DNA from 2 places in the Rouxiella badensis genome. Region 2 is predicted to be linked to the other one. Evidence: predicted binding sites of a transcription regulator. Region 2 holds the regulator's gene; the other holds the start of a gene.
What was found. The regulator PhoB, encoded in region 2, activates phosphate uptake and scavenging genes when phosphate is short. The targets are predictions, from matches to a motif close to CTGTCATAAAACTGNCNNAT.

Region 1 (3,417 bases), 410 kb from region 2:
GGAGCTCCAGCGGTGCGCCCTCTTCACTTAGCCGCGTAGACAGGCTGGTTGGATGGATTTTTGCGGCCTCATTGGCCATTTTCTGCAGCGGGCGTAGTCCGCGACGGATAACCACGTAACCGAGTCCGGCGATCAGCACATACGCCAGCAGCACGGAGGCAATGATCTCCCAGCGGAACGCATCCAGCATCTTGGTTTCACCCGCCATAAAGTGCCCGGCGAGAATCTCGACCGTTTGACCGTCTTTCATACGCACGTCGGCGAGAGCGAAACGCACCGGCGTATCGTCTTCGGCCAAAACATGGTGCACGCTTTGCAGGGTGAGCGTCTGACCGACCGGAACGGCCGCAACCTCTGGCAGCACAATGTGGCCTGGATTGACGTTGATGATTGGCGCTTGGCCGAGAAGGCGAAAACGAAGAATATCGCGCTCGTTACCGAGCATATTCTCAAATAATCCGGGATTGTGGCTGAGCTGCGTCAACGGAAAATCATTGCCCAGCAGCTGGCGGAAATACTGCACCCTGCCCGCGACCTGATAATCTGCTCGGCGGATCATCTCTTTCTCCATCGAGTAATAGAGATAAAAGCCCACGCAGCTGACCACCAGGGCGGCAATCAGGGCAAAGAGCAGCGTCGAACGCAGGATAAGTGAAAAAGGTTTACTCATAGTCTCGCACTTCACACACGTAGCCGATACCGCGCACGGTATGGATAAGCTTCACATCATAGGGCCGGTCGATTTTACTGCGCAGGCGTTTGACCGCCACGTCGACCACGTTGGTATCGCTGTCAAAATTCATGTCCCAGACCTGCGAGGCTATCATGGTGCGCGACAGCACCTCCCCCTCACGGCGCATCAGCAGATGCAATAGCATGAACTCTTTATTGGTTAAGGGAATAACCGTGTCCTGCCGCGTCACCTTACGGCGCAGCACATCAATGTGCAGGTCGGCCAGCGAATAGGTGTCAGACTCACGCACCGTGCCTCGACGCAGCAGCGTTCTCACGCGCAAGACCAGTTCGGTGAAGGAGAAAGGCTTGATAAGATAATCATCAGCGCCTAGCTCAAGCCCGTGAATACGGTCCTGCACTTCATCGCGTGCCGTGAGGAACAAAACAGGCACGTCGCTCTTCTTGCGCAGCACTTCCATCACCTGCCAGCCGTTGAGCCCCGGCAGCATGACGTCGAGGATCACCGCATCAAAGTTGTCTTCCAGCGCCAAAAATAGCCCATCTGCGCCGTTACGCGCCAAATCAACGCGATAGCCCGCCTCTCCCAGCCCTTTCTTAAGGTAGTCGCCGGTGCTGACGTCATCTTCAATAACCAGTATCCGCATGTGTGCCTCTTTGACTCCGCATTCCTTTGTAAAGTCTATCAGTTCTGGAAGAAACCTTTGATGACATTATTGTCATCAACTTGTCATCAATGAGTCCCTGTATGTCGTCCATCCTGTCTATTATTAATTAGCAAACATTAGGCTGATTTTTATATTGATGCGTCACCTGACTTCCCTTGTAGTTCTCATATGAATAATTTGGAGAGTATTATGATTAAATCCTCACGCCTTGCCGGTCTGCTGCTGTCTTCCCTACTGATGACCAGCGGGGCTTTTGCAGCAGACGCTAGCAACACCATTAAACCGACCCGTGGCACCATCGATTCTGTGACCCCTACCTCCCTCGAGCTCACAACCCGTCAGGGCGAAAAGCTGGATGTCAAGCTGACCGATCAGACCAAAATTACCCAGGTTACCGAAGGTAAAATGTCGGACATCAAGGCTGACAGTTTCATCGGCACTGCCGCCGTACCTCAGCCTAACGGTACCCTGAAGGCGCTCGAAGTTCACGTATTCGCCCCAAGCCTGCGCGGCAGCGGTGAAGGCTTCAACCCGTTCGAGTCCGCAGACGGTAAAATCAATACCATGACCAACGGCACCGTCGGCAAACTGGTCAACTCCAATGGCCGTACACTGACCGTGAAATACCAGAACGGCGAAAAAACCGTAGTAGTACCGGATGACGTACCGGTCGTTCTGCTGGCACCGGGTGACCGCAGCCTGCTGAAACCAGGTGCTCACATCGTGCTGTTCCCAATTAAAGATGCTCAAGGTGCCCTGGCCGCTCGCGGAATTGCTGCCGGCAAAGACGGCGTTACCCCACCGATGTAATGTGAATTGAATACCAGCGCCGGTTCGCCCCCTCACGTGTCTGCGCTTCAAGGCGGACTGGCGCTGACCTCCCTCCAAGGAAAATCTTATGCGTAAAAAAAGAATCCATCCCTGGCCGGTGAGGCTCTGCCACTGGGTCAATCTGCTGGTGATGATTGGCATGGTCATGAGCGGCTGGGGTATCTATAACGCTGACCCCATTTTTAATTTTACCTTTCCACAAAACGCCACGCTCGGCGGATGGCTCGGCGGCAATATCGGCTGGCATCTGGCAGTGATGTGGGTACTGGCGGCAAACGGGCTTTTCTACCTGCTCTGGGGTTTGTTCAGCGGCCATTTCAGGCAGCGTTTTTTCCCTTTCACGCCGGCCTCAGTCTGGCATGACCTGGTAAGCGCACTGCGTTTTCGGTTATCCCATAAGTCTAATCAATATAATGCGGTGCAAAAGCTGATGTACGTCGGCGTGCTGTTGCTCGGCCTGCTGTTAGTGATTTCGGGATTGTCCATCTGGAAACCGGTGCAGTTTAGCGGACTGGTGTATTTGATGGGCGGATTCACCGTCGCTCGCTACGTCCATTTCTTTGCGATGAGCGGCATTATGCTGTTCGTTGTTGTACACGTGGTAATGGTGCTGCTGGTGCCGAAAACCTTGCCGGGCATGATTACCGGCGGCAACGCTGCGACCAAAAATGCAGGAGAAAGCGCGGATGACTGATGAAAAGAAACGGCCAAAGTTAATTCTTGAGCCGGACCAGCGCAAGCAGCTGGTTAACGTTCAACGCCGCCTGATGATTAAGTCTGGCCTGACGCTTGGCGCAGTGTCGATGCTAACAGGCTGCAATATGCAGGACGGAGATGACGTCGATAAGGTGCTGTGGGCGATGTCACGCTGGAACGACCGCGTCCAGAGCTGGCTCTTCAGCGGTCAGAAGTTAGCGCAAACTTACTCGGCGGACCAGATTACCAAACCCTTTCGCTTTAACGCTTATTATCCCGAGTACAACGTGCCCGAGATAGATATCCCCAACTATCGCCTTGAAGTCTCTGGGAAAGTGGAGAAAAAAGCGCCCTGGACGTTGCAACAGCTGCAGCAATTACCGCAAAGCAGCCAGATAACCCGACTGATTTGCATCGAAGGATGGAGCGCTATAGGCCAGTGGAGCGGCGTGCCGCTGAAGACCTTCTTGCAGCATGTCGGCGCGGACCTGACCTGCAAATATGTCGGTTTTAAATGCGATGACCGCTA
Region 2 (3,417 bases):
GCTCAGTGCGTGCTTCACGATAGCCAGCCCGAGGCCGCTGCCACCGGTCTGACGCGAACGCGCCTTGTCTACCCGATAGAATCGCTCGGTGAGACGCGGAATATGCTGCGGAGCAATGCCCGGCCCGTTGTCACTGACCTGAAACTGTGCGCCCTGCGCCGTCTGCTGCCAGCTCACCTCAATGCGCGTGCCGGGCGGCGTATGGTTCACCGAGTTATACACCAGATTCGATACCGCACTGCGCAGCTGCTCGTCGTTGCCAAACACCTTGAGATGTTCGTTAATCTTGAACACGATTTCGTGGCGTCCAGCGCTCAGCGCAGCAACCTCGTGCTCCAGCATGCCCAGCATGCCCGGGATATCGACTTTTTCCTGTAGATCGATATTAGTGGCAGCCTCGATGCGCGACAGCGTCAGCAGCTGTTTGACCAAACCGTCCATCCGCCGCGTCTGCTCCTGCATGGTGTCCAGTGCCTTGCTGCGGAAAGGCTCCTCCAGCGTGGAATCGTCCATCATCTCCAGATAGCCCTGCAAGACGGTCAACGGTGTGCGCAGCTCGTGGCTCACGTTGGCGAAGAAGTTGCGTCGGGCCCCTTCAAGCTGGCGCATTTGCGTCACGTCGCGAGCCACCATTAGCAGTTGTCCTTCCGAATACGGCATGATTCGAAACTCGACGTAGTGCTCATTATTAAGGTGCAGCGTCAGCGGGCGGGTAAAATCTCGACTCTGCACCCAAACACGCAGTTCAGGATAGCGCAGCAGGTTAAACAGGTGCTGGCCGTTGTCTTCCGGCCAGCGGAAGCCCAGAAGCTCCTGAGCCAGGCCGTTACACCAGAAAATATTGCCCTCTTCGGTGGTCAATACCACGGCATCAGGGAGCGATTCCGCCCCGCTGCGAAAACGTTTAATCAACAGCGCCAGCTCGCGTCGCCGGCGGCGATTTCGCATCTGCATCTGATTAAGGCCATAGAACAGCGGTTCCCAGCTCCATAGTCCACTAGGAGGGGTAATGCTGCGATCGAGCCACAGCCAGTGGGAAAGCTTTAGTTGGTTAAAATAGTTCCAACCCAGCGCCGCCAGCACGGAAGCCAGCAGCAGCCAGGGCAGATAACCAATAAAAATGGCGAGGATAAGCGCAGGACAGCAGAACATAAATAGTTCACCAGCCAGACGCCTCCAGGATAATCGTTCTAACACACAGTATCTCCGCTGTGAGTGATAGAGATGCCTACCCAATATCTTTCATGTTGCCTGCGCATCTGCAACATGAAAGATGAAGGGTATTAGTAGCGAGTCGAGAACCTGTAGCCTGTTCCGCGAACCGTCTGGATCATGCGGTCGTGCCCACTGGTTTCCAACGCTTTACGCAGGCGACGGATATGCACATCAACCGTGCGATCCTCTACATAAACGTTAGTGCCCCAGACGTTATTGAGCAACTGTTCACGGCTATAGACGCGCTCAGAGTGCGTCATGAAGAAGTGCAGCAGTTTGAATTCGGTTGGGCCCATGTCCAACGCCAGCTCGTTCGCCATAACGCGATGCGAGGATGGGTCAAGGCTAAGGCCTTGCATATCAATGACTTCCTCGACCGCCATCGGAGAGATGCGGCGCATAACGGCCTTAATACGGGCCACCAGCTCTTTGGGAGAGAAGGGTTTGGTAATGTAATCATCGGCGCCGACTTCGAGCCCACGCACACGGTCTTCCTCTTCACCTCTTGCTGTGAGCATCATCACCGGAATATCTCGGGTCAGCGCTTCGCGTTTAAGGTGTTTGATAAACTGAATGCCTGACCCACCGGGCAACATCCAATCCAGCAAAATTAACTCAGGGTAAGGTTCAATCAGACGATTGACCGCCGAGTCGAAATCTTCAGCTTCAATGGCCTGATAACCATTCTGCTCAAGCACAAAACAAACCATTTCACGGATCGGTGCTTCGTCTTCCACAACTAATATGCGTCTAGCCATTTTGATAGCCTGCCAAATAAGTTAGCGAACTTAATTTTGATTTCGGGCGTCATTATGCGTCACTTTTGTGACAGATTTATGAAAAGAATTTACGCTGCGTTTAAGTGTAGCCAAGGCGTTATTTTTGACCCAGGCATTTGTCATTGAAAAGGTTTTTCGGCGACAGCCACTACCCTCGGCGTTTATACTTATCGCCTGTTACCGCCACCGCGAGCCCCCCATGCGACTCATTCATACCTCTGACTGGCACCTCGGTCAGTACTTCTTTACCAAAAGCCGCGCTCCCGAACATCAGGCCTTTCTCAACTGGCTGATTGAACAGGTTGAACAACATCAAATAGATGCGGTGGTGGTCGCGGGGGATATTTTCGATACCGGCTCGCCGCCAAGCTACGCGCGCGAGTTGTATAACCGCTTTGTGGTCGACCTTCAGCGCACAGGCTGTCAGCTCATCGTCCTGGCAGGGAATCACGATTCCGTCGCCACCTTAAATGAATCGCGCGAGCTGCTTTCCTGCCTGAATACCCAGGTGATTGCCACCGTCGGCGAAGATCTGTCGCGTCAGGTGCTGACCCTGAAAAATCGCCAGGGGCAACCGGGGGCGATACTTTGCGCTATCCCGTTCCTGCGCCCGCGTGACCTGCTTTCAAGCCAGGCCGGACAGTCCGGCAACGAGAAACAGCTGGCGTTGCAGGAGGCCATCGCCGCGCACTATGCCTCGCTTTATCAGGCGGCCTGTGACAGGCGCGATGAGCTCGGCGGCGCCCTGCCGATTATCGCCACCGGGCACCTGACTACCGTGGGCGTCAGCACCTCCGACTCGGTGCGCGACATTTACATCGGTACGCTCGATGCATTCCCCGCGCAGGCCTTCCCGCCGGTCGACTACGTTGCGCTCGGGCACATCCACAAGGCGCAAAAAATTGCCAAAACTGAGCATATTCGCTACAGCGGCTCACCGATTCCGCTCAGTTTCGATGAAGCCAGCAATGAAAAGAGCGTTTACCTGCTCGATTTCACCGCCGAGAAGCTCAACGCCGTCGAGACGCTGGTTATTCCTCGCTCACAGCCGATGGAAATTATCAAAGGGACGCTGGCCGAAATCGAAAAACAGCTGCTGCCGTATGCCGGCCTCGAGAACGGGAAAGTGGTCTGGCTGGATATCGAGGTCGCGACACAGGACTATCTCAGCGACATTCAGCGGCGGGTGCAGCAGCTTACCGACCCGCTGCCGGTCGAAGTCGTACTGCTGCGGCGCAGCAAGGAGCAGCGCTTGCTGGGCCTGCAACAACAAGAGAAAGAGACCTTGAAAGAGTTGAGCGTTACCGAAGTCTTTGAACGGCGTCTGGCGCAGGAAAATGCTCCCGAAGAGGGTCGCCAGCAGCGCATCCGCACGCTGTTTTCTCAGGTGCTTGAACAGGTTGAGAGCGGTCATTCTGCGGAG

Region 1: the regulator PhoB is predicted to act here: its motif matches at 1,410-1,429, upstream of O1V65_RS12515 (heavy metal response regulator transcription factor).

What each region holds. Positions count from the first base shown of each region.
Region 1 is NZ_CP114062.1:2,710,090-2,713,506, forward strand. It holds gene O1V65_RS12510 (heavy metal sensor histidine kinase) at 1-670, opposite strand, end outside; gene O1V65_RS12515 (heavy metal response regulator transcription factor) at 663-1,340, opposite strand; gene O1V65_RS12520 (hypothetical protein) at 1,551-2,171, shown strand; gene O1V65_RS12525 (cytochrome b/b6 domain-containing protein) at 2,260-2,886, shown strand; gene O1V65_RS12530 (molybdopterin-dependent oxidoreductase) at 2,879-3,417, shown strand, end outside.
Region 2 is NZ_CP114062.1:3,115,668-3,119,084, forward strand. It holds gene phoR (phosphate regulon sensor histidine kinase PhoR) at 1-1,197, opposite strand, end outside; gene phoB (phosphate response regulator transcription factor PhoB) at 1,284-1,973, opposite strand; gene sbcD (exonuclease subunit SbcD) at 2,194-3,417, shown strand, end outside.